One region of the Ferrimonas lipolytica genome, then DNA from elsewhere that is predicted to be linked to it. Evidence: predicted binding sites of a transcription regulator. Region 1 holds the regulator's gene; each other region holds the start of a gene.
What was found. The regulator sigma-54, encoded in region 1, starts transcription at its own class of promoters, with help from an activator protein. The targets are predictions, from matches to a motif close to GTTGGCACGNNNNTNGNNT.
Positions count from the first base shown of each region.

Region 2: a site for sigma-54 is predicted at 4,694-4,712, ahead of glnA (glutamate--ammonia ligase). Genes of this name have one in related genera too.
Region 3: a site for sigma-54 is predicted at 5,962-5,980, ahead of flgB (flagellar basal body rod protein FlgB). Genes of this name have one in related genera too.
Region 4: a site for sigma-54 is predicted at 4,452-4,470, ahead of HER31_RS03770 (HAD-IIB family hydrolase). Genes of this name have one in related genera too.

Region 1 is NZ_CP051180.1:3,031,022-3,038,375, forward strand. Features, by position in the region: gene lptB (LPS export ABC transporter ATP-binding protein) at 1-564, shown strand, start outside; gene HER31_RS13910 (RNA polymerase factor sigma-54) at 605-2,065, shown strand; gene hpf (ribosome hibernation promoting factor) at 2,088-2,375, shown strand; gene ptsN (PTS IIA-like nitrogen regulatory protein PtsN) at 2,375-2,821, shown strand; gene rapZ (RNase adapter RapZ) at 2,818-3,666, shown strand; gene HER31_RS13930 (HPr family phosphocarrier protein) at 3,656-3,940, shown strand; gene HER31_RS13935 (DM13 domain-containing protein) at 3,915-4,397, opposite strand; gene HER31_RS13940 (adenosine deaminase) at 4,627-5,628, shown strand; gene HER31_RS13945 (hypothetical protein) at 5,649-6,146, opposite strand; gene pmbA (metalloprotease PmbA) at 6,146-7,354, opposite strand, start outside.
Region 2 is NZ_CP051180.1:3,589,397-3,596,750, reverse strand. Features, by position in the region: gene rluF (23S rRNA pseudouridine(2604) synthase RluF) at 1-1,004, shown strand, start outside; gene HER31_RS16260 (class I SAM-dependent methyltransferase) at 1,299-2,363, shown strand; gene typA (translational GTPase TypA) at 2,432-4,255, opposite strand; gene glnA (glutamate--ammonia ligase) at 4,769-6,178, shown strand; gene HER31_RS16245 (DUF4124 domain-containing protein) at 6,329-6,883, shown strand; gene glnL (nitrogen regulation protein NR(II)) at 6,953-7,354, shown strand, end outside.
Region 3 is NZ_CP051180.1:1,672,817-1,680,170, reverse strand. Features, by position in the region: gene fliS (flagellar export chaperone FliS) at 1-109, shown strand, start outside; gene HER31_RS07865 (hypothetical protein) at 102-410, shown strand; gene HER31_RS07860 (flagellar hook-length control protein FliK) at 388-1,593, shown strand; gene HER31_RS07855 (flagellar basal body-associated FliL family protein) at 1,590-2,024, shown strand; gene fliA (RNA polymerase sigma factor FliA) at 2,034-2,738, shown strand; gene motA (flagellar motor stator protein MotA) at 2,759-3,631, shown strand; gene HER31_RS07840 (flagellar motor protein MotB) at 3,624-4,547, shown strand; gene HER31_RS07835 (hypothetical protein) at 4,598-4,885, shown strand; gene HER31_RS07830 (FliM/FliN family flagellar motor switch protein) at 4,930-5,229, shown strand; gene flgA (flagellar basal body P-ring formation chaperone FlgA) at 5,226-5,879, opposite strand; gene flgB (flagellar basal body rod protein FlgB) at 6,040-6,390, shown strand; gene flgC (flagellar basal body rod protein FlgC) at 6,395-6,811, shown strand; gene HER31_RS07810 (flagellar hook assembly protein FlgD) at 6,814-7,354, shown strand, end outside.
Region 4 is NZ_CP051180.1:794,083-801,436, reverse strand. Features, by position in the region: gene rplY (50S ribosomal protein L25) at 22-309, opposite strand; gene HER31_RS03780 (sugar phosphorylase) at 495-2,330, opposite strand; gene HER31_RS03775 (glycosyltransferase family protein) at 2,342-3,568, opposite strand; gene HER31_RS03770 (HAD-IIB family hydrolase) at 3,602-4,417, opposite strand; gene HER31_RS03765 (HU family DNA-binding protein) at 4,866-5,225, shown strand; partial or broken gene HER31_RS18965 (zinc-ribbon domain-containing protein) at 5,249-5,311, shown strand; gene HER31_RS03755 (RDD family protein) at 5,318-5,917, shown strand; gene HER31_RS03750 (hypothetical protein) at 6,031-7,354, opposite strand, start outside.

The DNA.
Region 1 (7,354 bases):
AACGACCAAGGTAGCATTCATATCAATGGTGAAGAGATCACTTATCTGCCAATGCACAGTCGTGCTCGCAAAGGCATTGGTTATTTACCGCAAGAGTCGTCGATCTTCCGCAAGCTCACTGTTCATGACAACTTGATGGCGGTACTGCAGATCAGAAAAGAGCTCAGTAAAGAGCAACGTATAGAAAAACTGGAACAGCTGCTCGAAGAGTTTAATATTACTCACATACGTGACAGTTTAGGGATGGCTCTATCTGGTGGCGAACGTCGCCGTGTAGAAATAGCCCGAGCGCTAGCAGCAGATCCACAATTTATTTTATTGGATGAACCCTTTGCCGGTGTCGACCCGATCTCGGTTATCGACATTAAGAAGATCATCCAACACTTGAAACAACGCGGTCTCGGGGTGTTGATCACCGATCACAACGTCCGAGAAACCTTGGACGTATGTGAATACGCCTACATTGTCAGTCATGGTGAAATGATTGCTCAAGGGGCACCAGAAGCGGTATTGGAAGACCAATTAGTACGCTCTGTTTACTTGGGTGATCAATTCAGACTCTAGTGCCCCCTTCCATCGGGCAGTACAAGGATTAGGGCATTAAATGAAAACCTCGCTACAGCTAAAACTTGGACAACAGCTAACGATGACACCTCAGTTGCAGCAGGCTATCCGACTGCTGCAACTGTCGACGTTAGATCTGCAACAAGAGATCCAAGAAGCCCTCGACTCTAACCCGCTGTTGGAGCAGAGCGACGACGACTTCAATAACCAAGACCAAGAAGCATCTCCGGAAAGTCAGGACAGCCCAAGTGCTTCGGTGACCGAGCAAGCCGCGTTAGATACCAGCGAAGCCCTAAGCCAAACTGACTTAGGCGATAATTTACCCCTTGATAGCACCTGGGACGACGTTTACAGCGCAGCCCCTGCCGCTGCGGCCAGTGGTCCACGCGATGACGATGACAGCTATCAGGGCGAAACCAGTGACGATCTGCAAAGCCATCTACTTTGGCAAATGGGTCTCACCCCAATGAGCGATACCGACCAGGCCATCGCCACGACCCTTATCGATGCCATCGATGAATACGGCTATCTCACTATTCCCGTGGCTGATGTACTAACTGCTGTCGGCCGGGACGACATTGAATTAGATGAAGTCGAGGCGGTCCGCAAACGCATTCAACAATTTGATCCGGTCGGCTGTGTCAGCATCGACCTATCTGAATGCCTCAAGGTACAACTGTTGCAGCACAACGCTGACACCCCTTGGCGAGATCAGGCTATCAATCTCCTTGATGAACATATGGATCTGTTGGCCAATAGAGACTTTCGCACCCTGATAAGGCGTACTAAGCTCAGTGAAACTGAGCTTAAGGACACCATGGATCTGATTCAGTCACTGAACCCAAGACCAGGCGGGCAAATCGCAGCAACACCAAGTGAATACGTGATTCCTGATGTTTCAGTAAGTAAAAAACAGGGACGCTGGGTGGTTGAGCTCAATCCTAACGCCATGCCCAAGATTCGCATCAATCAACAGTACGCCGCCATCGGTAACGGCGCCCGCGGTAGCGGTGACGGTCAGTTCGTTCGCGGACATCTGCAGGAGGCTAAGTGGTTTATCAAAAGCCTTGAAAGCCGTAACGAAACACTGATGAAGGTTACCAACTGCATCGTGCAATTCCAGCAAGGGTTCCTCGAGTTCGGCGAAGAAGCCATGAAGCCAATGGTGCTCAATGATGTGGCCGAGGTGGTCGAGATGCACGAATCGACGATATCTCGAGTGACTACTCAAAAATATCTACATACCCCAAGAGGGATCTTTGAACTGAAGTACTTCTTCTCCAGCCATGTGAGCACTGACAGCGGCGGCGAAGCCTCTTCTACTGCTATCCGCGCGCTCATCAAAAAGCTCGTGGCGGCAGAGAATCCAAAGAAACCTCTTAGCGACAGTAAAATGGCTCAAATTCTGGCGGAACAAGGCATCCAAGTAGCCCGACGCACCGTGGCTAAATATCGCGAAGCCTTAACGATTCCACCATCAAACCAGCGCAAAATGCTGTAACGCGCACCTACGGAGGTAAGCTATGCAGATCAACTTAACCGGTCATCATGTTGATATAACAGACGCACTACGCAACTACATTAACGAAAAATTTGAACGTTTGGAGCGGCATTTCGACCACATCAACAACGTTCATGTAATACTGGAAGTGCAGAAATTACAACAGATTGCCGAAGCTAAGCTGCACTTAAACGGCGGTGAAGTGTTTGCTACCCACGAGCACGACAATATGTACGCAGCAATTGACGGGTTGGTCGATAAACTCGATCGACAGGTAATCAAACACAAAGAGAAAATTTCCCGGCACTAATGGAAATCAATGAACTACTGACACTCGAGCGCACCCTATGTGTCGACTCTGAGTTAAGCAAAAAACGGGCACTTGAGATGATCAGTGAATTGGCTGCCTCTCAGTGCCCTGAACTCCCCCAACACGAGTTGTTCGAGAGCCTTATGGCTCGGGAAAAAATGGGCAGTACGGGCATCGGAAAGGGCATCGCGCTTCCGCACGGTCGGCTGAACCGATTAGATAGGCCGCTGGCGGTGTTACTCAAAAGCGACTCTCCCATCGAATTTGATGCCGTCGATCAGAAGCCTGTTGATTTGTTATTTGCGTTGTTCGTACCGGAGCAACAACATCAAGAGTTTTTATCAATGCTCGCCACGGTGGCAGAGAAATTGAGCCAAAAAGAGCTTTGCCGAGCGATGCGCAAAGCCTCTGATAATCAACATCTGTATCAAGTGATCACTGCATGAAGCTAGTTATTCTTTCGGGGCGCTCTGGAGCCGGTAAAACCGTTGCCTTGCACGTATTAGAAGATCTTGGTTACTACTGCGTTGATAATCTGCCGATGCCATTGCTACTGCAACTGCTGCAAAGCCTCGAAAATCAGCGGGAATTAGTCGCGGTTAGTTTAGATATCCGTAACCTACCGGATCAGGAACTGGCGATAACCAAGCTGCGAGAACGGATCCCCGCCGGTATCGATGCGCAGATCTACTTCCTTGATGCCTCTGACGATACGCTAATGCGCCGTTACAGCGAGACTCGCCGTCGCCACCCATTGTCCAACGACGGCGCGCCGCTAGCAGAGGCTATTGGCCAAGAGCGAAGCTTACTGCAACCATTAGCCCAAGACGCCGATCATCTTATCAACACCGATAACCTCTCCGTCTACGACCTCGCCAACGAAGTCCGAACCTTGCTGCTCGGCGAAGCTCCAAACGAAATGATGGTGGTGTTTGAATCCTTTGGCTTTAAACATGGTATGCCACAACAAGCGGACTTTATGTTTGATGTACGCTTTCTTGCCAACCCGCACTGGGAACCAGAGCTAAGACCGTTTACCGGCAAAGACAAACCGGTTGCCGATTTTTTCTTACAGCACAGCAGTGTGACTCGATTTATCGATTCAACCGAACGTTTTATTCTGAACTGGTTGCCGATGCTAGAGCGTAATAATCGCGCCTACCTTACCATCGCCATAGGTTGTACCGGTGGTAAGCACCGCAGTGTTTATGTCGTCGAACAACTGACTCAACGCTTTAAGCTCCATCGCGATGGGATCTCAGTTCGTCACCGAGAGCTTGATGTCGATTGAGCAGAGAGTTTGTCGACAAGTAGTGGTTATTAACCGACTAGGGCTACATGCTCGTGCGGCGACCCGCTTAACCCAACTCGCGACAACCTTCGATGCACAAATCGAGCTACAACTTGAGCAACAACAAGCCAACGCCAATAGCATCCTTGGGATCTTGATGTTGCAAGGTTGCCAAGGCAAAGAGATCACAGTGTGCAGCTACGGGCCCGATGCCTTAGCTGCACTCGATGCGATATGTGAGCTATTTGCTAGTCGCTTTGACGAGGACGAATAACCCCAGAGGTAATAAACTGCTGAAAGCTCTCACACCAGACGATCGCCGCCTGATAGCTGCCAACTTCAACTCCGTTGGGTACGGGCAAAGCAAAGCCATCAAAGCTGCTTATGCTGCCTATTGCGACCATTTCTCCCTGCAGCGCTAAAAATTCATGCTCGGTCTCAACAAATCGTGGGGAAAGATAGAGACGGTAATCTGGCCCCGGCGCCAATTCACCACGAAAGCCGATGCTACCCTCGCCCAACAGCAATTGTCCTTCGCCCCAGTGCAGTAAATCACTGTCGGTTCGCTCGCGCTCAAACTGAGCCACATATTGCGCTTCAGCTTGGACCAACGCCATTGTTGCTGACGACGGCGCTGGCGTCTCCGTTAACAGTGGTAACAGATAGATTCCAAGCGCGATCCCAACCAGCATAGCAACCCCATGGGTCAGTATTGTTCGTAACGCCTTCATAGCCTCTCCATTAGCAATGCAAACCATTAATTGAACTAGACTTTATCACGTTATACTGTTTCTCAAATTTATCCATCCAGTAGCAATAAAATTGACCAAATAGGCAAAGGATATGCGCTCGAGTGGTTGAGCATAGGGTGAGCAGGAACCGCACCCAACAACCAGATTATTTGTTGAATGTATCGATGCCATGGGTATTTGATGCGACCACAGCCAGAGTGAGGACCTTATGACGATTGACCACGCTTTTTTACAATCCCTGCCCAAGGTCGAACTACACCTTCATATTGAAGGCACACTCGAACCAGAGCTGATGTTTGAATTGGCGCAGCGCAATAACGTTGCCCTACCTTTTGACTCTGTAGATCAACTTAGAGCCGCTTACCAGTTCAATGACTTACAGTCGTTTCTCGATCTCTACTACCAAGGCGCTTCGGTACTTTTAACCGAGCAAGACTTCTACGATCTTACCTGGGCCTACCTAGAACGTTGCCAGCAAGACAACGTCCAGCACGTAGAAATATTTTTTGATCCGCAAACCCACACCGATCGTGGCATCGCCTTTGCCACTGTTATTAATGGCATCAAACGAGCGTTACATGATGCCCAACAGCAGTGGCAGATCAGCTACGGCATCATTTTGTGTTTTCTCCGCCACTTAAGCGAAGAGCAAGCCCTAGCCACACTGGCTCAAGCGGAGCCGTTCAAACAGCACATCATCGGCATTGGCCTCGATAGTTCTGAGGTTGGCCACCCACCACAAAAGTTTGCACGCGCCTTTGCCGCTGCCAAACAGCAAGGCTATCGACTGGTCGCGCACGCTGGTGAAGAGGGCCCAGCAGAATATATCTGGGAAGCATTGCAACAGCTGAGTGTCGAACGAATCGATCATGGCGTGCGCTGCGTTGATGATGAAGAGTTGGTGGCACTATTGGTAAATGAGCAGATTCCATTGACGGTATGCCCAACATCTAATGTTCGTTTGAAGGTGTTTGAACAGATGAGCGAGCACAACCTCAAGCAACTGCTAGAGCGTGGCCTTAAAGTCACCATCAACTCCGATGACCCAGCCTACTTTGGTGGTTATATGATGGAGAACTATCGCCAGGTTGAAGCCGCTTTAGGGCTATCCACAGCCCAATGGTTGCAGTTAAGCCGCAATGCTATTGAAGCAAGTTTCGCAAGTCCAGAGCGTAAAGCTGAACTGCTGGAACAGTTACCGCAGCGCTAATGCCCGCAAACTAAAAACACTCAGTTTGCTTCTAGGTAAAGCAGTTCGCCGTCGCGCATGGTGAACTGCTTTGATAGGTAGAACTTCGGCGCTTCGGCCATAGCCTGCTCGGGGCCATGCACCCAATAGGAAAGATAAAAGCTACCGGCATCAACATCGCCATATTGCGGCAACTTAACGCCATCTAACTTAATACGGTCGCCGAGAAGCATATTGCCAGCAGGAAACCAACTCCCTTGATGCCAACGACTTAAGGCAAGGTAGTAAAAGGTACCACTGCCGCCGCCATTGAGCGTGATTACACCAATACGCTCCGCTTGCCCATCACCATCCAGATCGCTTTGATATTGATGCTTAAGTTTGATCGTATCAGCACCGAACTGTTGCTGCTGCCCCACCACCAAATGAAACGAATGTTGTTCCACCTGAAAGTGGGCCAGAGTCGCGCTCGGCTTGGGTGAGGTCAGCTCACAACCGCTAATCAACAGTGCGCTACTAACCATCACCCATTTACGCATCAGTTACCCGCCACCATCATCGACTCTAATAGTATAGGTCCGGCCGCAAGAGAATGACGCGAATCGACATCACTGCCCATCGCAACCATATTGCGATACATATGCTTCAAGTTACCGGCAATGGTGATCTCATGTACTGGGTACTTAATCTCACCATTCTCAACCCAAAAACCAGCCGCACCACGAGAGTAATCACCAGTGACGCCATTAACGCCTTGGCCCATCATTTCGGTAACGTATAAGCCAGTACCAAGTTGTTTCAGCATCGCTTTGAGATCGCCACCATTACGGTTCAGATCCCAGTTGTAGATCCCGCCAGCATGTCCGGTATTATTGATTCCTAAGCGGCGAGCGGAGTATGCCGTAAGCAGGTAGGTATCGAGTACACCAGCAGTAACGATACTGCGCTGCCGAGTAGCAACCCCCTCACCGTCAAACATGGCTGAGGCTAATGCCCCCTTGCGGTGCGGATCTTCATTGATAGAGAACCAGTCAGGAAACAACTGCTCACCAAGGCTGTCTTTCAAAAAGCTAGCATTGCGATATAGGCTAGCGCCACTAATGGCACCAATTAGGTGGCCAATCAGACCAACCGATTGTGCTGCACTGAACAACACCGGTACCTGGCAGGTATCGATTTTCTGTGCGCCTAAGCGTGAAGCTGTGTCGATTCCGGCCTGCTTGCCGACTTGCTCTGGGCTAAGCAGGTTGTTGAAATCACGAGCAACGGTGTAATCGTAGTCACGCTCCATGCCGTGTTCGTCTTGACCAATCGCAACGCACGAGAGGCTATGACGAGAGCTACAGCTGCTGCCGATAAAGCCGTGACTGTTGCCGTAGACCTTAACGCTTTCATGGCTATTGATGCTGGCTCCGTCGGAGTTAACAATGCGTGAGTCTGCTGCCATCGCCGCTTGCTCAGCACGCGCAGCCAAGGCCACCGCTTGCTGCGGGTCGAGATCGTACGGGTGGTACAATTCGAGATCGGTCAACTCAGTCGCCATCTGATTAGCTTCTGCCAAACCGTTGTATTGATCAGCGCTGGTTTGACTGGCGATGGTTGCCGCCGCCTTAACCGCAGCACGAATTGCGTCATCAGACAGATCAGAGGTAGAGGCGTTGCCTTTACAACCATCGCGAAAGACCGAGATCCCTAGGGCACCGTCTTTATTGAACTCCACCGTTTCAACTTCGCCTAGGCGCGTTGA
Region 2 (7,354 bases), 560 kb from region 1:
CCATGGAAAAACGCCTTAATAAGTTTATTAGTGAATCTGGCTTCTGCTCCCGTCGTGAAGCAGACAAACTGATTGAACAAAGCCGCGTTACCATCAATGGTCAGATCCCAGAGCTGGGCACCAAAGTGGGCCCGGGCGATCGGGTTGCCGTCGATGGTCGTACCATCAAAGCCAGCGCCAGTGACAAAGCCGATCGGGTTTACATCGCTTACAACAAACCGATTGGCATTACCTGTACCACCGAACGCGATGTATACGGCAATATCATCGATGCCATTGGCCATAAGCAACGCATCTTTCCTATTGGTCGTTTGGATAAGCCCTCTGAAGGCTTGATCTTTCTTACCTCCGACGGCGACATCGTTAACAAGATTCTACGCGCCGAAAATGCCCACGATAAAGAGTACATTGTTACCGTTGATAAGCCGGTCAGCGAACGCTTTATTGAACGCATGAGCCGTGGAGTCCCAATTCTGGGAACGGTAACTAAACCATGTAAATGTGAAGTGGTGAGCCGCTTTGTGTTTAAAATCATCCTCACTCAAGGCTTAAACCGTCAGATCCGCCGTATGTGTGAGTATTTGGATTACGACGTAGTAAAGCTGAAGCGCAGCCGCATCATGAATGTTGGCCTCGATGGACTAAAGCCTGGGGCATGGCGTAACTTAACCGAGCAAGAGATGGCTGAGATCAACAGCGCTGTGGCCGGTTCCAGTAAAACCGCCGCCAACACCACGCAACCAAGCGCCGACTACAACTCACCACGCCGAATCAAACCACAGCAGGATAAGCCACGCTCTGGTAACCCGCGGCGCCCAAGTGGACAAGGTGAAGGTCGTGGGGTATTGGATAAGCCTAGCGGACGCTCAGGCGGTGACAACCGCCCTTCTGGCAGCAAACCCAAGGTGTATGTCAACCCAAATGCCCCAAAGGGTTCACACAAGCCAAACAAGCCGGCCAAACCGAAAGCTGGCGGCAGTACGCTTAAATTGAAGCGCAAGTAACGTATCAATACATAGCAACGGACAACCATCAGGTTGTCCGTTTTAGTTTATGCCACCCCAAATAGATATCGCTCTGCTCCCGCTCGCATAATATCAACACCCACTTGTGGCGCCGCGCAGATAGTCAGTGAAAGCCATTATTGTTAGCTAGACTTCACGCCAAGGTGTGATTGCAGCAAAGAGCAGAATCATACCTAGCGAGCTAAAGCCTCTTCTCAAAAACACCTCATCACACACCGTAGCAACGTTCAGATTGGCGTTTAGTTCTGTTATTCACCAACCCAAGGAAGAATAATGAATACTCAACCACTTAATGAACAATCGTTGATGGAGTTACAGGGTAAGGTCATCGGCGATGTTAGCGGCGCCATGGGCCTGTTGATGGCTTACATTGGCGACCAAGCTGGCGTCTATACCGAATTAGAAAGGGCGGGTGCTTGCAGTAGCAATGAGTTAGCACGACGAACCGGGCTAAATGTACGCTACTTGCACGAATGGCTATGTGCCAACGCGGCTGCTGGTTACATCAATTACAACGCCACCGAGCAAACCTTTTCTCTCTCGCCCGAACAAGCCGCCATCTTCGCGCACGAGGGCGAACCCACCTGCATGCAGGGCTTCTTTCAATCGGTGCTGTCTCAATTTGAAAGTCATGAAGACGCTGTCGAGGTATTTAAAACCGGCAGAGGCCGTGCTTGGAGTGAACAAACCCCTTGCTGCTTCTGTGGTACCGATCGCTTCTTCCGCCCCGGCTACGATGCCAATTTGGTATCAAATTGGATCCCGTCGTTGGCTGGCGTTGAAGCCAAACTAAAGGCAGGAGCAAAAGTAGCAGACATCGGCTGTGGCCATGGCTCGTCAACGATCCTTATGGCGCAGTCCTACCCCAACTCCACCATCATCGGCATCGACTTTCATGGCCCTTCCATTACTACCGCCAAAGCAAAAGCAGCCGCTGCAGGGCTGACCAACGTCGAGTTTCACCAAGTGGCAGCCAAGGACTTTACCCATAAGGACTTTGACCTAGCTTGCATCTTTGATGCCTTGCACGACATGGGGGATCCAGTTGGTGCCGCTAAACATATTAAAGAGAGTCTTAAACCTGATGGCAGCTTTATGGTGGTCGAACCCGCAGCAGGCAATAAGCTAGAGGATAATTTGCACCCTCTTGGAGGGATCTACTATGGCTTCTCAACCACCGTATGTATACCGACATCTATGGCGCAAGAGGTAGGGCTTGGTCTTGGCGCGCAAGCTGGGCAACAACGACTTACCGAAGTGCTTCATGCTGCCGGTTTTAGCACCGTTCGTCGCGCCAATGAAACACCAACCAACATGGTTTTAGAAGCGGTGCGATAAGCAATACCGATTTGCTAGATACAAAAAAGGCACCCGAAGGTGCCTTTTCTTATATTCGCAGCAGAAGATTACTTCTTAGCTAGACGGTTATCGCGCTTACGCTCGTTTTCAGTCAGTAGCTTCTTACGAATACGGATGTTTTCTGGGGTAACTTCAACCAATTCATCGTTATCGATGAATTCCAGTGCTTGTTCCAGAGTCATCTTAAGCGCTGGGGTCAGAGTCTGAGCTTCGTCAGTACCGGAAGCACGTACGTTGGTCAGCTGCTTGCCTTTCAGGGCGTTTACAGTCAGATCGTTATCACGGCTGTGAATACCAATGATCATGCCTTCGTATACTTCGGTACCGTGACCGATCATCATACGGCCGCGCTCTTGCAGGTTGAAGATGGCGTTAGTCAGTGCTTTACCAGTTGCGTTAGCAATCAGTACACCGTTCATACGTTGGCCAATTTCACCGCCCTTGTGAGGGCCGTACTGCAGGAATGAGTGGTAGATCAGGCCAGAACCAGAGGTCAAAGTCATGAACTCAGTCTGGAAGCCAATCAGGCCACGAGAAGGCATGATGAAGTCCATACGAATACGGCCTTTACCATCTGGAGCCATATCGGTCAGTTCAGCTTTACGCAGACCCATTTTCTCCATGATGGAACCCTGATGCTGCTCTTCAACATCGATGGTTACGGTTTCGTACGGTTCTTCAACCTGACCATCCACTTCACGCATGATTACTTCTGGGCGAGATACCGCCAGTTCGAAGCCTTCACGACGCATGTTTTCAATCAAGATACCTAGGTGTAGTTCACCACGGCCAGATACTTTGAACTGATCTGGGTTAGCGGTTTCTTCAACGCGCAGAGCAACGTTGTGCACCAGTTCTTTTTGCAGACGCTCAAGGATGTTACGGGAAGTAACGTACTTGCCTTCTTGGCCACAGAAAGGAGAGGTGTTTACCTGGAAAGTCATGGTTACGGTTGGCTCGTCAACAGACAGGGCCGGCAACGCTTCGACTTCGCTTGGGCAGCAAATGGTGTCAGAGATCTTCAGCTCGCCCAGACCGGTGATAGCGATGATGTCGCCCGCTTCCGCTTCTGGCACTTCGTGACGCTCTAGGCCCATGTAGCCCATTACCTTGCCAACTTTACCGTTGCGCAGGTTACCGCCAGCACATTCGATGGTTACTTGCTGGTTTACCGCAACTTTACCACGAGATACACGGCCAACACCGATCACGCCCAAGTAAGAGTTGTAGTCCAACTGAGAAACCTGCATCTGGAAAGAACCCTCTGGGTCACCAGCTGGTGCTTCTACTTCATCAACGATGGTTTGGAACAACGCCGTCATGTCTTCTGCGGTTTCGCCTTCTTCAACAGAAGCCCAACCGTTCAGCGCAGAAGCGTAAACTACTTTAAAATCCAACTGTTCGTCGGTCGCACCCAGGTTGTCAAACAGGTCAAATACCTGATCCATAACCCACTCAGGACGAGCACCAGGCTTATCAATCTTGTTGATAACTACGATTGGCTTCAGACCCTGCGCAAACGCTTTTTGGGTCACGAAACGAGTCTGTGGCATTGGGCCTTCTTGGGCATCAACCAACAGCAGTACGGAGTCAACCATAGACAGTACGCGTTCTACTTCGCCACCGAAGTCAGCGTGTCCAGGGGTGTCAACGATGTTGATGCGGTAGTCATTCCACTTAATGGCGGTGTTCTTCGCCAAAATGGTAATGCCACGCTCTTTCTCGATGTCGTTGGAGTCCATTACTCGCTCATCTAGATCGACGCGTGCGTCTAGGGTGCCAGACTGGGACAGAAGTTTATCAACCAGGGTTGTTTTGCCGTGGTCAACGTGGGCGATGATCGCCACGTTACGTAGGTTTTGGATGCTCAAAGTGCTCTCTCCGGGCAAAGGGGTAAGAAACGCTAGACCCAGTTTAGGTCATCACGCCGAGACAACCCCTTCGTGGGGTAACCATAATTTAACCAATACAAAACTCCCTTATCGTTGACGAAATAGGACGAAAACAATAAAGGATCAAGATTGGCAGGCTATTTTGGGCGGCAAGTGTAAAGGAATAGGGGCGAAACTGCGACATTTAACCGCCAATTGACGATTATTTTTTAATCGGTCACAGTGATAGACTTATTTACGGAGCGAGTTTGCTCCGTCTTTACCCCTTTTTAACGTCGCATCGATATCGTTGCACCATAAAAGCCACAAGCACCAACTTGGTGCAACAGCAGTTAAAACCAGCACCATATTAGTGCGAATGGATTTTTAATTACATCAGGGATAGAGGCAAACAGATAAAAATCAACAACTTAACTTTTTGGCACGGTAATCGCTTTAACGTGTTCAACAAGTTGGTTTGCCAAAAGAATTATGCCATTGGAGGCACTAAGTATGTCTGTCGAAAACGTCTTGCAACTCATTGAAGAAAACGAAGTGAAATTTGTGGATCTGCGCTTCACCGATACCAAAGGTAAAGAGCAGCACGTGTCTATCCCGACCAACCAGATCGACGCTGACTTCTTTGAAGAAGGTAAAATGTTCGATGGTTCCTCTATCCAAGGTTGGAAAGGCATCAACGAGTCCGACATGATTCTAATGCCTGACGCGACAACTGCAGTGCTTTGTCCTTTCACTGACGAAGCAACCCTAAACGTACGTTGTGACATCATCGAGCCAGCCACCATGGAAGGTTACGACCGTGACCCGCGCTCTATCGCTAAGCGTGCTAAAGCATTCATGCAGTCTACCGGCATTGCTGACGACGTATTCTTCGGTCCTGAGCCAGAGTTCTTCCTATTTGATGACGTGAAGTACAAGACCGACATGTCAGGCTCTATGTACAAAATTGACGCTGAAGAAGCAGCTTGGAACTCCGACAAGGATTACGAAGGCGGTAACAAAGGTCACCGTCCTGGTGTTAAAGGCGGCTACTTCCCAGTATCACCTGTAGACTCCTCACAAGACATCCGTTCAGCCATGTGTCTAGTACTAGAAGAGATGGGGCAAGTTGTTGAAGCGCACCACCACGAAGTAGCGACAGCTGGTCAGAACGAGATTGCCACCCAATTTAACAGCATTGTTGAAAAAGCTGATGAGATTCAGGTGATGAAGTACGTTATCCATAACGTTGCTCATGTATACGGTAAGTCTGCCACCTTTATGCCTAAGCCAGTAGTTGGTGATAACGGCTCGGGCATGCACTGTCACCAATCACTAAGCAAAGATGGCGTAAACCTGTTTGCTGGCGATAAGTACGGCGGCCTGTCTGAAACAGCCTTGTTCTACATTGGTGGTATCATCAAGCACGCTCGAGCTATCAACGCTTTTGCTAACGCTTCTACTAACTCCTACAAGCGTTTGGTTCCTGGATTTGAAGCTCCAGTAATGCTGGCTTACTCTGCCCGTAACCGCTCTGCCTCTATCCGCATCCCAGTGGTACCAAGCCCGAAAGGCCGTCGTATTGAGGTGCGCTTCCCAGATCCAACCGCTAACCCATACTTGGCATTCTCGGCTATGTTGATGGCAGGCCTAGACGGTATCCAGAACAAGATCCACCCAGGCGAAGCGATGGACAAGGATCTGTACGACTTGCCGGCAGAAGAAGCAGCTGAGATCCCAACCGTAGCGTCAAGCTTCGAACAAGCGCTGGATTGCTTGGATGCTGACCGTGAGTTCCTGACCGCCGGTGGCGTATTCTCTAATGACTTTATCGATTCTTACATCGAGCTGAAGAGCGCTGAGATTGAGCGCTTGAACATGACCACTCACCCGGTTGAGTTCGAGATGTACTACAGCGTTTAATGACGCTGTAAGAGAGGTTAGGCTTCGCGGGTAATCAAATAACAATAATAGCCCGCAACGCCATAACAGAAACCCACTCCATTGCGAGTGGGTTTTTTTTAACCACTAAAACCTCTACACTAAAAGCTGACTAACTATCGGAGTTTACGAATGAAACTGCGGGTTCTAATGCTTTTACTACTGGCACTTCCTGCCAGTGCAGAGATCTATAAGTGGGTCGATGCTGATGGCAAGATTCACTACGGTGACAAGCCAGTCGCTGGGGCGGAAAAGGTAGTACCAAAAGAGCCGATGACCGCAACGTTATCGCGTGCCCCGACTACACCAACTCAAACACAGCAACCGCAAACTTCTCCTGCGCAACAACGTATCTCCTACAAGGTCAAATTCACCGCACCAGATAACAACGCCACCGTGCGTAACAACAACGGTCAAGTGCCCGTCAGCATCTTTCTCAAACCAGAGCTGGCCAGTAATCATAGATTGCAGCTGTTCTTGGATGGATCAGTTATACGTACCCTCGGCGGTGGCGGCAATTTTGTCCTAGATGACATTGACCGCGGTGAACACCAACTGCAAGTTAAGGTAATTGATAAAAGCGGCAAAATACTTGCATATAGTTCTAAACGAACCCTGTTTATGCACCGCCAATCACTGCTGATGCCTAGCGGCAGTAAGCCTATAGTGAAAATCCCACATAATTAGTGTGGCCGCCATTGCACCATTTGGGTGCAATGGCTATGGTGGGGCAATAAGCCTTTGGAAGGAACCACCATGGATCTGGCCGTCGCAATTACTGACAATCTATCTACTGCGGTATTAGTGCTCGATGCTAACCGCACCGTAGAGTACGCCAATAGCGCCGCCGAGCAGCTGTTGGCACTCGGCCAGCGTCGCATGCAAGGGTGTGCGATCACCGATCTCTATCAGCACCTTTCGGTCGAGCATTCAACACTAATGGCGGCTTTAACCGGCGACCAAAGCCAAACCCTCTATGCACTTTCTCTAGCCACCCTTGATGGCCGACACCACACCATCGATCTCAGCTTCAGCCCGTTGCCCGATGGCAATACCATCATCGAAGCACGCTCCATCGATCAGCAACATCGCATCAGCCAAGAGCTACAGCAGTATGCGCAACACCATGCAGCCCAGTTGTTAGTTCGAGGCCTAGCC
Region 3 (7,354 bases), 1.4 Mb from region 1:
TTGCCATCGCCAATTGTTGAGTGCCAGCATTAACAGCGACACCACCAAACTAGCGCCAATTGTTCAAGTTATCACTGACATTAATGATGGTTGGCAGCACTTTGAATAACTTGTGGCGTCGCTTTGCGGTCGCGTTGGAGCAATACAGTGAGTGTGAGGACTGGCCAAAACTCTCCAGTGTTGACCGAAAATTGGCCACTGTACTTCAGCAGCACGGTGCTAAAAAGCCCGGCGACGATAAAGCCTACGACCAAATGGTTGCTGCTCACCATCGTGCAATAGAACGTTTAGCGCAACACAATCAACGGCTGCAGCAATTGATGGAGCAAGAGCGAAGTCAGCGTCAAGGCCTGCGCGCCTATCATCAAACAGAATTAATGAATCAACGTGAACATAGTTTCTATCAATAGTTCGTCGCCGCACCGCGACCCAATAGCCCAAGTAGATAAAAGTGATCACAGTGCTGTGGGCACTGACGATTATCCGGGAAACCGAAAAGTGGCGGCGGATGATTCCGATAGCGATTTCACCGCTGGGGTTTCTGAGCCTGACCAAGCTTGTGAGCTAAAAGCTAGTGACCTAGCTGATCTTGATTTAGGGGCCGATTTGACTCCGCAAGTTGATAACAACACTGAGGTCAATCAGCTGATCACTTTCGCTCAAATGGCATCTGCAACTGACTCAGCTCAAAGGTTACCAAGTTCATCGCTGCAACGTGCTGAAACCGCTTTAGCACCATTGAACGTTGAACGGCTAATTCAGCCGTTACTCGATGCTACATCTGGGCTAGTAGTTGAACAGTTAACCAAACAATCAATTACGCCTCAGCCACAGCCAATCTCAATGGTGCAGATTGGAGCTTCAACCTCGGTGTTAACTGCAGAGGTGGTTAAGCCAACCCAGAGTGGTGCGAGTGCTTTTAGTCGCACCGATAGCGCAGCAACGAATAGCTCGCTACCGACTTCAGAATCACGTAACACGGCGTTACTTAGCACTATGCCGATTAGTGCCACGCAGTCTCCAACCGCAGTTGCATCAATGGAACTGATAACGGCTATTAGCCAGCCTGCAGATGCGGCTGATAACACTATCGTTAACCAGCACAGCGCAGCCAAATTGAATGGTGACGCGGCTAACAACAGCCAAGTGGCAAAACCAAGTTGGGGACCACTAAGTGTCAGCGCCGATCAGCTGACCATGGGACGGGAGCTGCAGCAGGCATTAGGAGAGCAGCTCAAGTTTCAGATAGACCAAAAGTTTCGCGGTGCTCAGCTTCGCCTCGACCCACCGGATTTGGGCAAGATTGATCTTAACGTACAGCTTGACGGTAACCGCATGAGTGTTGTGGTTACCGCGGTTAACCCTCTGGTTAAAGATGCATTGATGCAGCAGCTCGACCGGATTCGAACCGATCTCGAGCTCCACTTCGATGGTGCAATTGATGTATCGGTCAATGATCAACCACATTCGCAGCAACAACACAGCGCTGATGAGCTAATTGAGTCTGAGCCGGTAACCGTTGCCTCATATCATGACGACGACATGTCGAATACTGATCCACAAACCAGCTCTGATCTGGATGTAACCGCATGATGAAAATAGATAAAAAATGGCTTCCATTGTTAGCTCTAGTCGTTGCTCTAGTGGGCTCTGGTGGCTTTTGGTGGTTTGCCAATGGGTCGGCCACCACCGAACAGCATGAACTGGTTAAAAAACAAAAGTATTTCAAGGTAAAAAAGATAGTTTTGTCGTTACCTAGCGATCGCTATCTGTTGATCGAGTTCTCGCTCAAGATGACGGAGTATCAGGAGGACACCAGCCAGTTGATCGAAGACTTTTCGCCGGTGATTCGTAACGCCACCATTTTGGTGATGGGACGAAAGCCGATCGAGGAGCTCATTGATTCTAGCTACCTTAAGGCGCATCAGGACAGTATCCATGGGCACATTGCTCAACAGTTTGCTGACAATGGCATCGATATTGTTATTGACGACGTCCTGATCACTAAGCTGGTTGTTCAGTAGGAAATTACGATGTTTTCTGGTGCCCATGATTACAGTGCGAATACTACGAGTTCAGCCATTAATGAACAGGCCGTACTGCAGCAATATCTGCCGCTTGTTAAACGGACTGCGTCGAAGTTAGCTTGCCATTGTGACGGCGTATTAGATCGTGATGATTTAGAACAGCTCGGCTTAATGGCATTGCTGGATATTGTCAGGCGTTATCCTGGTGAAATAGATAATAACTTCGCAGCCGTTGCCTCCAAGCGCGTTAGAGGAGCGATGTTGGATGAGTTCCGTCGGTTGGATTGGCGCAGCCGTCAGGTTCGTCAAAGTGCACATCAGTATAATGATGCCCAGCGGGAACTAACCAAAAAGCTCGTGCGGCAGCCGAGCCAGCAGGAGATTGCTGATCATCTGGGGCTGTCACTTACCGAGGTGCATCAAAGTTGTTTGGATAGTCACGCGGATGTGCTTAGCAGTTTGGATGAGTTGCTGGAAAACCATGAACCGAGCCAAGGTGACGATGACCATAATGAACAGCAGGAAATGTTAGTACATGGGCTCAGTAAGTTAAATCAACGACAACAACTATTGATGTCACTTTACTATCAGCACGAATTAAACCTCAAAGAGATAGCTTTGGTATTAAAGGTGACTGAGGCAAGGGTATGCCAATTACATAAAGCTGCGGTAATCGCGTTGCGCAAAGTGATTTTAGAATTAAAACAATAAACGTTTAAGGAAGTTGCGTAGTGTTTAAAATATTGTTTTTTATAATGCTTAATATCGCCGTTTTTGGTGGATTTATGCTTGCTGGTGGTAACTTGTCGACAATTTGGCAACCAGCGGAGTTTGTCATTATTATTGGTGCGGCAATTAGTGCGTTGTTGATAAGTGTACCAATGGCGGTTATTAAAACAACAGGTCAGCAGATTAAAGCGCTGTGGAGCAAGGAGCAAGAAGACCCAGACTTTTATAAAGAATTAATCTGTTTAACTTATGAGCTATTTAATCAACTAAGGCTGAAAGGCTTCAAGGTTTTAGATGAACATATCGATGAACCTGAGACTAGCGAATTGTTCAGTAAATATCCAGCCGTATTAAAGCAGCCACAAATTTTACAGTTTCTAGCTGATAATTTGCGCATTCAGTCGATGGCAAAGATATCGCCGCACGATCTGGCTCACTTAATGGATGAAGAGATTGAACAACAAGAGGCGGATATGATGAGGCCCTCTGAAGTGTTGTTTAAGATCGGTGAAGCTTGTCCTGGTTTCGGTATTATGGCCGCGGTAATGGGGATCATTATCGCCATGGGATTTTTAGATGGTGCGCTATCGATGATCGGGGTCAAGGTTGGTGCAGCCTTGGTCGGTACATTTGTCGGCATCTATCTATGTTACGCATTATTGCATCCTATTTCATCGGCCCTTGAACACATGGTCCAGATGCGTATCGCACGTTATAAGGCGTTGGCAAAGATGATCACTTACTTTGCTAAAGACAAGCCGCCGCTGCTAGCAGTGGATGCAGGTCGCCGCCAAATTCAGACTGAAAACCGTCCTAGTTTTATTGAGATGGAACAATGGTTAGTCGCGCCGTCTGAGACTCCGGTAAATGAGTAAAGAGCAACCGGTGGTGTTTACCAAGAAACACAAACGACATAAACCGCATGGGGGCGGTTGGAAAGTCGCCTTTGCTGATTTGATGTTAGCGTTAATGGCATTTTTCCTGTTGCTGTGGATTCTTGAGGCGTCAAGTGTTGAAGAGCGGCAAACGGTGGTGAACAATCTGCGAACCGGGGTACCGATTGAAGCGGAGAATATTTACCAAAGTGCTAACCTATCGATGATAGATTTTGGTGAGAGCGGCGGCAAAGAGCGCGGTGATACAGGCTTCTTTTCTAACGGCAATGGTCAAACTGAAGGTCTCGGAACTAACAATGAGGTTGCCAATAGTAGTGCTACTGAGAAGGTTGAGGTTAGCGAAACTGCGGCCGATTCAACCGAGCAGGTTGAGTTAATAAAGCAGACCCTGTCGCAACAGTTTGGTGAAGGCAAAGTAGCCGACCATGTTCGCTTTGAGTCAAGAGAGGACGGCTTACGGATTGTGCTGAGTGATAACGTCGAGCAATTGATGTTTCGCCGAGGCAGCGACCAAATTGAGCCATTCTTTCAAGATCTATTGCTGACGCTAGCGGAATTATTGGTCCCGTATGCGCAGCCAATGTTGGTTTCTGGTCATACTGACTCATCTAAGTTTAGCAATGGTGATGGCAACTGGGCGTTGTCGACCAATCGAGCTCTGCAAGCACGGCGTGCATTGCAGCTTGGTGGGGTGCCCAGCTCTCAGTTCCTACATGTAGCTGGTTATGCCGACATCATTCCGTTAGACGAAAAACACCCAAAAGCGATCGCTAATCGCAGAATTGAACTGTTCTTATTGAATAACGATGCCGCTCAAGGAATTATAAAACGACAGCGAAGACTTGGCTCTAATTCTAACTTTACAATACCTGATAAATACTCCCAGAAAGGTTAATGAAACGCTAATGGGTAAATGGATTTATTGAAGTGCCATGGAGGCCCAAAATGGAAAGTATAAAATCTAGAAAAGCAGATCGTTTACAAAAATTATTCTTAACAACAATTATTGTCAGTTATGTTGTTGGTTGCTGTTGGGGCGCATTTGCTCCATCACTTGATTTTGAAACGGAACTGCTGTTTGCAATCAGCCTGATATCCATTTTTCTGATATTGACTAAATTGGTGTATATTCGAGCAAGACGAGATGGTGATAATTACATTCGGCTTCCAATTCTTGTTTCTGCTATAATGACGATAATTTTAATTCAATATCGGTTTATATTTATTGCGTAGTCGCCCCATCGCAATAAAAGTGACCTAGGATGAGGAAGTTACCTATGGGAAATGAAAGTTTGGTGATTGATGACTTGGTCGACAACACGATCTCATCAACCGCTGCAACGTCAAATAGTTTTTTTCAAAGTCTCCCGGTTGATGTAACGCTTGAAGTTTCCAGCACTGAAATGACCTTGAGTGAATTGTCTAAACTTGGCCATGGTGATGTGGTGCAGCTGCAAGCACGAGCAGGCGACCCCATTAATATTAAGGTCAATGGTCAGCTACTGGGTCGAGGCGAAGTCGTCGACGTAGATGGGCGTTACGGTGTCCGTATGCTGGAAGTGTTTGCCAAGAATTAAAATTTGGTTTCAACTACACCAAAATCGATAACATATGCGCTAATCACTTTACCGCTTCGACTGTTTTTCACTTTAATTACTTGGCCCTGATTGGCCGAACTAAGTGCAACCCCTTTTGTCGTAGCGGTAAAGCCGCCTTGTTTGGCACTAATTACTACCTCTTGTCCCTTCGAAACCATCCATGCATCAGCGATAACCATCGCTTTGATGGCAGAGTTTGCCGCAATTCTCCGAGTCGCTCGGTGGCCAATGATCTGCTGTTTATCAAGCACCAACCTATCACTGCGGTCGTCAACCCACTGCTGTTTCGGTTGAATGTCTGTGGCGCTGATTATCTGGTTGCGAGGTAATTCATGCTGGGTCATCCACACCTGAACCTTAGCCTGATAGGTCACACGTACTCGTCTTTCCCATAAAGGTTGGTCACAGCTGAGATTGACACGATGGGTACCCAGCGGAGTGCCGGTTAACGGTTTGGCCAAGCGCAGTGAGCCACTGCAGCTAGGCAACGGTGCTGTTCTGCGGCCAAACTGCAGTCGAGTCTCTCCCCATACCCCTTGCTGTTGGGTTTTCCAATCTAGTAGTTGTTGATCAAACTGCTGTTTAAGCCAGCTTTCTGCGCTTGCTGCTGATGCGGAAGGAGCAACCAAAAGTAGCGCTGCAACGGAAATAAAACTTCCTTTCCTTTCCCCAGTGAACCCTCTAAGTAACTGTAAAATCATTAGTTTATATATTGGCACGATGGTTGCTTATGTCGGTGCGGGCAGACTTAGCCTCAACTAATTAGCGCACACGGTACTTGGAGAGTCGATGGCAATCAACTTTGAATCAGCCTTAGGTTTACACGCTCAAGCTTTAGACGTACGGGTTGAACGAACCAAAATCCTCGCGGCGAACATCGCTAACGCTGAAACCCCAGGGTATCAAGCGCGTGATATCGACTTTAAGTCTGAGTTGGCCGCGTTTGAAAGCGGTATGGATGTAAGTAGGAACTACGACATGATGTTTCGTATTCCGGCGCAACTCGCTGCGGACGGCAACACGGTGGAGATAGGCCAAGAGCAGGCGCGTTTTGCGCAAAATAGCATGGACTTTGAAACCAGTTTGACCTTTTTAAATATGAAAATTAGCGGGCTTCGATCCGCAATTAAGGGGGAGTAATCCAGTGTCTTTCGCCAATATTTACGATATTGCCGGGTCGTCGATGGCTGCCCAGACAACACGCCTAAATACCATTGCCAGTAATCTCGCCAACGTCGACTCGGCTGCGGCCAGTGCCGAAGAGGCTTATAAATCGATCAAGCCTATCTTTGAGGCGGTTTACCACGGTACTGGTGTAGATGCCAATCCTGCCGCTAGCGTCGCTGTGACAAACTTAACGACCACGCTTGATAACGCGGATATGCGTTTTGAGCCAAACCACCCATTAGCTGATGCCGATGGCTACGTCGCTTATTCCAATGTTGATCCCATTGTTGAAGTGGCAGATATGATGTCGGCAACTCAAAACTTTGAAGCCAGTGTCAATGTGATGAACCGTGCCCGTTCAATGCAGCAATCGCTACTGAACTTAGGGACCTAGTGATGGAAGTGACCAGCACAAGTAGCTCATCTAGCTCATCCAACGAGTTAACTGCGATCAGTGGAAATGGTACCCAAGACGATCTGACCAACCAGTTTTTAGTACTGATGCTGGCGGAGCTTGAGCATCAAGACCCGACCGATCCTATTGATTCGACCGAATACGTGACGCAGCTTGCTCAGTTCTCTCAAGTTGAAAGTTTGGAGAATATTCGTGCCAACCAGAACACCCAAATGGTGTTGATGGAAAATGCCAGCATTGTTCAATCTTCGTCACTTATTGGCAAAGATGCATACGTGCCGAGCAACCAGTTTACGGTTGATGATAACGACGTCATGTACGGTAAAGCCTACCTTGAGCACGCCACCGAAACGACCTCAATCGATGTTAAGAATGATCAGGGCGAAGTGGTCAAGACCATTCAGTTGGGCCCGCAAGAAGAGGGTGATCTGGAGTACCGAATCGACCCGGTTGAGCTGGGCTTAGCCCACGGAGATTACACCATTGAGGTTGCCGCAATGGCTGATGATGAGGTGACTAACC
Region 4 (7,354 bases), 1.9 Mb from region 1:
TTTCTGCCGTAAGGCTAAAGCTTATACGCGGATGAAATCTACGTGGTTAACTTTAGGCTTGTACGGGTGACGCTGCATAGCTTGCGCTTTAACGTTAACTTCTTGGCCATCGATGTTGATAGTCAGTACAGAAGTGTAAAACTCGTCATTTTCCTGTGCGTGCAGCAGAGGATCGTGTGCCAGTTCGATAGAAACTGGTGCAGCTTCACCACCGTAGATGATGGCAGGAACTAGGTTCGCGTGACGCAGGCGGCGGCTCGCACCTTTCCCCAGGTCAGTACGTAATTTTGCTTCAAGAGTGAAGGACATGATAATTACCTCAGTATCATAAAATAGAAACGGACCTTTGCGACCAAGGTCCGTTACAGCGCTTTCTTAAAAAAGCCGGCGAATACTAGCACAGGCCAATAGCAACCACCAAGGTAAGTATAAATAATCGGCTTAAGCGCTCAATAAATAAGCACCACTGCGGTGCACGGCGCTATTAATTGAACTTAACCATGCCGCCGCCGTTCATCTGGGTCGTTTAACGGTTGATTAGCGAAAGGTTCTCCTTGCCCCACCGGTCGTTTCATTACCACCCCAGCGCCATCCCAGTTACTCAGCCAAACACTCTGATATGGCTCGAGCTCTATCTCTTCCCTTGTATCTTCATAAACGGTACCGCTAATAATGTCGCGCCAACGCTCATTGGCCACTAAGTTAATCTGAGTTAACGCCACTCGCTGTGGTCTATCGGTGACATTATTTAGGCAGAAAATACTCTGATCTCGACGCATGCTTTGACGCCAAAATGCAAAGATTTGATCCCCTAGATGCAAGGTAAATTGAGTCGCATTGGGGTTAAATGCTGGCTGCTGTTGCCGCAGTTCACACAGACGTTTCATGTTACTAAATATCTGACTTGCGACCCCTTGATCCTCCAACTGCTGCGTTAGCGTCTCTAGTTGCCAGTTATGGCGATTGATAGCGCGATTACTGCCGGTCTGAGCCATCTTCGCGTAGTCATTACGGGTGCCTAAAAAGCTGTGAATGTAGATCCCCGGGATCCCTTCAAGCGCCAGCATAATGGCGTGGGTGCAAATAAAACGCTCCACCAAGAGATCATCTACGCCGTTAACTGTGCCTTGCATGGCATCGGTCAGGGCAATGTTAATCTCATATGGGCGAACACTGCCGTCAGTCATGGTGCGCCATGACACCGCCCCGCCGAAACCTTGCATCACCTCCGCCAGCTCGTCGATCTCTGCGGTTTCTAACAAGCCCTCAACCGGGCGCAACCCGATACCGTCATGGGATGCAATAAAGTTAAAGTAGGCGGTACCAGATTGAGCTGGCGGCATGCTCATAAGCCACTGCTTTAAATGCTGGCAACTGCCGGTCATCATGGTATGTAGCAGCAATGGTGGCAATGAAAAGTTATAGATACAGTGGGCTTCGTTGGCGTTACCGAAATAGCTGAGGTTTTCTTGGTTTGGGATATTGGTTTCGGTAATCAAGATAGCCGCAGCGGTGCGAAACTCAACCAAGGTTCGGATCAGCCTAATCACCTCATGGGTTTGGGGCAGATTAATGCATGGGCTGCCAAGCTGCTTCCACAAAAATGCGACCGCATCAAGACGGAAAATCTTAACGCCCTTATCAAGATACAAGGCGATGATACGCACCATCTCAAACAACAGATCTGGATTAGCAAAGTTAAGATCAACCTGATCAAAACTAAAGGTACACCACACATGCTGCTGCCCTTGCGGAGTGTCAACCGCCTGCAGTAGCGGTGAGGTGCGAGGCCGCACCACTAATGAGGTATCGGTATCCGCAGGTACCGTTACAAAATACTCTTTGCCAGGAGCAAGCCCCTGTTTAAATTGAGTAAACCACTTACTTTGACTGGAGCAATGGTTGATCACCAAATCCGACATCAGATCGAACTGCTTTGCAATCGCTTCAATATCGTGCCAATCGCCAAGTTCAGGATTGACGTTGGTGTAATCAATCACTGAGAAGCCATCATCAGAGCTATAGGGAAAGAACGGCAGAATATGTACCCCAGAGATCACTGAGCTCATATGCTGCTGTAAAAAGGTATTGAGAGTACGAAGCGGCGGCTCTCCTACTTTCTCAACGCTATTGCCATAGGTAATTAAGATAAGATCTTGCTGTGACCAGTTGTTAGTTCGGGCTTCAGGCACTGCACAAACACCACCGTGGCACATCGCTTCAATCAGGTTATCCGCCAACAGCGCATGATTGTGATCTGGGTATATCGCCTGTAGATGCTGTATCACTCGATGGTGGCACTCTTGATAAGCATTTAATTGTGATGACATACCCCAACACCCTATAACTGATGGAATTCTTTATGATCTGCTTCGACCGCTTCGCTTAACTGCTCAAAGATATCGGGAATCGCGCTCTGCACTCGATTCCAGCTAGGGATAAATGGCTTATCCATCGGGTTATCGAGAAAATGTAGCCCTGCTTTCAACACATTTTGGGCAAACAATTCGACCGACTTTTCCTCTTTGTGCACATCAAAATCTAGACCATTAATCACCGCATCATTTCGATAGGTTTCAATAAAATCGAGCGCAACTCGATAATAGGTTGCTTTGATAGTTCTAAACGTCGAACAAGTAAATACCACTCCGTCAGTAGCAAGCTTTCTAAAGATAGCTTTGGATATGTCGATGGACATTTTCGACAACCCGCCCTGATCATCGTGGGCGGACAGATCTTGGTGTTTGTGGTCATAACAGTCAGCAACATCAACCTGACACAGACGGTTGGTGGCGTAATTACGCTTCATCTCTGACAGCACTCCAATCTCTAAGCCCCAATCGCTTGGAATCCGCAGATCATTAATCACGTCAATCCGAAACGAAAACTCACCGGCAAGGGGATAGCGGAAGCTATCGAGATAATCGAGATAATCTTGCGGCCCCAATACCTTCATAAGTGAGCGCAGCAGCGGTGTAACCAATAATCGTGTCACCCGGCCATTAAGCTTATTATCGGCAACACGAGCGTAGTAACCCTTACAGAATTCATAGTTAAAACTAGGGTTGGCTACTGGGTAGATCAATCGCGCCAGCATCGAACGGTCGTAGGTCACGATATCGCAATCGTGCAGGGCGACCGACTCCGCTTTGCCCTTTGCGAGCACGTAACCTAGGCAATACCAGACATTACGCCCCTTGCCCAACTCAGTTGGCGCAAGCCCCTGCTGTTGGAGCATATTGTCGATCGCCTTGAGGCGCGGGCCATCATTCCAAAGTACCCGATGCGATTGCGGCAGCCGCCCAAAATATTTTAAAGCATGCTTATACTCATCCAAGTTGGCGCGGTCCAAACCAATCACAATGTCGTTGAGGTAGGGAACCTGTTGCAGCTCGGTAACGATCTTCTCTAACGCTGGCCCCTGCAGTTCACTGTATAAGCTCGGTAGTACCAAACTCATTGGCCGTGTTTTCGAAAACTTTACCAACTCATCTTCCATCTCCGCCGCACTACGACAAGAGAGATTATGGAGTGTGGTAATAATACCGTTTTGATAGAAATCACCCATGCTGTTCATCCTTCAGTTATTGTTGTGACGACGTTAAATACCCAAGCGTTGTAAGATGGTCAGAATGGCGTTGTTCCATCCAATTGGGCCGTACTCAACGGTGTAGATGCACCGCTTTTGTGCAGCTTCAGATAGCTGCGGTGCATCATTTTGGGGCGAGCGAATTACCACTGGCCAATCAGCTTGTTCCAGCATGGCCACGTCGTTCTGGCCGTCACCTAAGGCGATAATGATTGGTGTTTGCCCCCACTTTTGTTGATAGGCGTGACGTAACCATTCGAGGCTTTGGCCCTTGTCGCAGCGACCAAGCACATGCACAAAGCGTCCACCTTGGAGGAGTTGCAAGTCTCGTGCCTCCATCAGCTTTTTAAACTGCATGAGACCCTGCTCGCCTTGCTGCCACAACAGAGGTTCGGAGTAATTGCGCTTGAGCGCTTGCGTCGCTTCCTCCTCTTTTAGGCCCGTATGCGCAATCAACTGGAGAGCACTCCAATCACTAAACCCCTCTAGTGGCGGGGAGAACAATGAGCGAACGGCGTCAATACACTGCATCACTTGCTGGCGCGTTACACCAAACACCCGTTTATGGCCGGAGATTGCGGGGAAATAGCCCAATGGCCAATGCACGGCGCTGCCATTTTCGACAACAAAAGGGTGAGTGTTGTGCAAAGCCTGGCGCAGCGGCATCAGCTCCGCCTCAGTCTTACTGGTGTTACAAATAACCGGGATATCGAGTTCACTTAGTCGCAGCAAGGCAGAGCTAGCCGCGATAAAGCTGTAATTATGGTGATCCAATAGGGAGCCATCGAGATCGGTAACCACCAATATTGGCGGGACTGTTGTATCCATATATGATCAACCTCCACTTCGGTTTACTGAATTACAGCAATCCTTGTACCAACCCAGCATGATCGCTTTTTGTTTACCGATTTAAGGTTGAAAAAGAATTAACCAAAATGGTGATTTTTAAAGCGGGTAACTAGCTGGGTAATTTACTCTGCGCTAGCAATTGACACGGGGCTTTTCTAACCCTACTCGTCGCAACTTGACGATTTTAAAAGCAGATTATTCTCACTGCTGAAAGCAACTCGGGTTAACCAGTACAATCTATTGAAATTTAGTGAAGAAACGCCTGAAACGTTTCCGTCAAGGTTGCGCCAGTTCACACTTTCCTTGGCCGAACCACTCTAGTATGAAGCTCGAAGCTTGTCCTTCCCAAACTAGACCTTGTTGGTTATTACGCGGCACCACTAATTCTTTGGTGCCGTTTTTTTGCCTGTAATTCGGCCAATTTAGTATGGATTTTATCCGGTTGAGTCGCCCGCTCTCGCAAGCCCGAAACCATTGGGGTATAACACCGCCTTTTTGCGCGGAACCCCGAATGAATCGCACTCAATTGATTAAGCGCATGGCGCAACTGTCTGATCTGCCACAAACCACGTGCAAAGCCACTCTAACCCAACTGGAAGCGGTGATATGTAAAGCCTTACACGAGGGTGAAACCGTTTATTTACCCAAGCTTGGGGTATTTGAGATCCGTCATCACTTGCCAAGAAGTGGCCGTAACCCACAAACTGGTGCTGAAATTCAGATCCCATTACGTACCGTGGCCGCATTTAAACCTGCCAGCCAGCTAAAGCAAGCGGTAAGCGGATAAATTACTGAGAGTAATTACACCCCATGTTTTGTCATCAATGTGGCGTCGCCCTACCCGCGTCAGCAAAGTTCTGTAACCACTGTGGTACTGCTGTGATTAACACGGTGCAGGCGGAGCATTCTGCGCAAACTGTCGTTGACCCAACAGCGAACATTCAAGCCAAAACAGCGGCACTGCACCCGTGGCGGCGCCTATTCGCGCGCACCGTGGATATCCTGTTATTAGCGCCACTGCTGCTGTTTCTGTTGGTCTTAATAATGGCGTGGTTCGCACCGGTATTAACCGATGACTTTATCAATAGCCTCAGCAACCCCATTGTTGCTGGAGTGGTCCTGTATCTGTTGTGGTTACCAGTGGAAGCCTTGTGTCTTAGTACTTTTAAAAGCACACCGGCTAAGGCGCTGTTTGGCATAACAGTAACCAGTCATCAGGGTGACAACTTAAGCTTTACCCAAGCACTACAGCGTGGCTTTCACCTACTGCTAAAAGGCGAAGCATTGGCGTTGCCAGTGGCAAATTTCGTCGCTCGAATATTTGCTTACTTTGATCTTAAAAAACACGAAACCACTCGCTGGGATAACGCAGTTGGCAGTGTGGTAAGCCATAAAAAGTGGCAACCATTACGGGCGCTGTTGTGCGTAATCGCGGTCGGAATTACACTGGCATTCATTAGCGTTTTAGGTGCTATGTAGGGATGTGACTTGGTATGCAACCCAATAGAGTAAACCGAACAAAGCAGTATTAACGGGAATAACAACGGCAACTAACCTGAGTTGCCGTTTGCTATTGCTCACTAGATAAACCGTTACAACTCACGCCCAGCAATTGGTTGCATCGGCTTAAGTTGACTGCGGAATGACCACAAATCCTTGCCTGCACGAATTAACACATACAGCACGACCACCGCGGCAGGCCAATTAAAGAACAGCGCAAAACCGTCAACGTGGCTCGCTCCTACCATTACTACCATCGACAGCATCAACAGCCCAGTCACCAAGTGATTAGGGTAGCCAATATTGGAACCACCGAATCGATAAATCATATAGGGGAACCATTTACCCAACGCCCACGCCAAGCAAAACAAGGCACCGGCCTCCGCTACGGGAAAGATAATGAAGTAGCCACAATTGCGGGCAACTTGCAGCAGCAGCATGGGCACAATCCGCCCCTTCACTGGAGTGCGGTTGAAAGCGTAAAACACCGCCCGAACTCCGACCATAAATACCATAAACACCAACCATATGGCAGCAACGGCAGCGCCACCATCCAGTTCAAAGTATTGTGGTAGCCAACTGGCACCGTAACTGGCCAACCACGCCGCAGTCAGCGCGATTAAGGCGCCACAAAGCCATGCAAAGCGTGGATTAAAATGGTGGCCCAGTTTAATGAACTGTTTCGATACTCGCGGCTTAGCCTCCAACAGCTGTCCAAGTCGATCGTTCTCGTAGTAACCGGTTTCGTATATAGCAAAGAAGGCCATCACAAATAACAACAAGCTGATTGCGCACAGCAGTGGTTGGCTACTAACCAGCACCAATGCCAAAAACAGCGCCAAATAGTCGTGTCCAAGCACCACCCTAGTAAAGTACTTCTCGGTTGGTCGGTTTACTTTCTTTGTGAATACAAACGGCAACATTGGTGACAACCCTGCCAGTTCACTTTTGGCTGCTGGCCACTGACAGAGCAAACCTACTTTCGCCATTTGCAACAGATCTTGGTCGAGCAAGCTGTCGGTAATACAGACGCTCTCTTCAACTGCCTCTCGTCCGAGCTGATCAACAACGGTTTGCGCTTTACCACGCTGGCGCAAATCAACTGCATTATCAAAGGTGGACGACATGGTTAACTTAAAGTTGGGATCAATCGCTGCCAGAAGAGGTTCAATGATGAAACTAAAGCCGAAAGAAACAACATGAATGTTAGTATTACCCGATTGGCGTAAGGCTCCCAACAGATCCTGATTGACGTATTTAGGTCCAAGGGAAGCTGCCGCTTGCAACCATTGCCCCTTAGCCCAAGGCATCAAAAACAAGATCACTTTAAGCCGCATCACTTCGCGGTAATGCTCGGAGTCGGAGCCACTGCGCCAACGCCAAGGCTTCAACAGATTTAGGAATTGAACAACGATC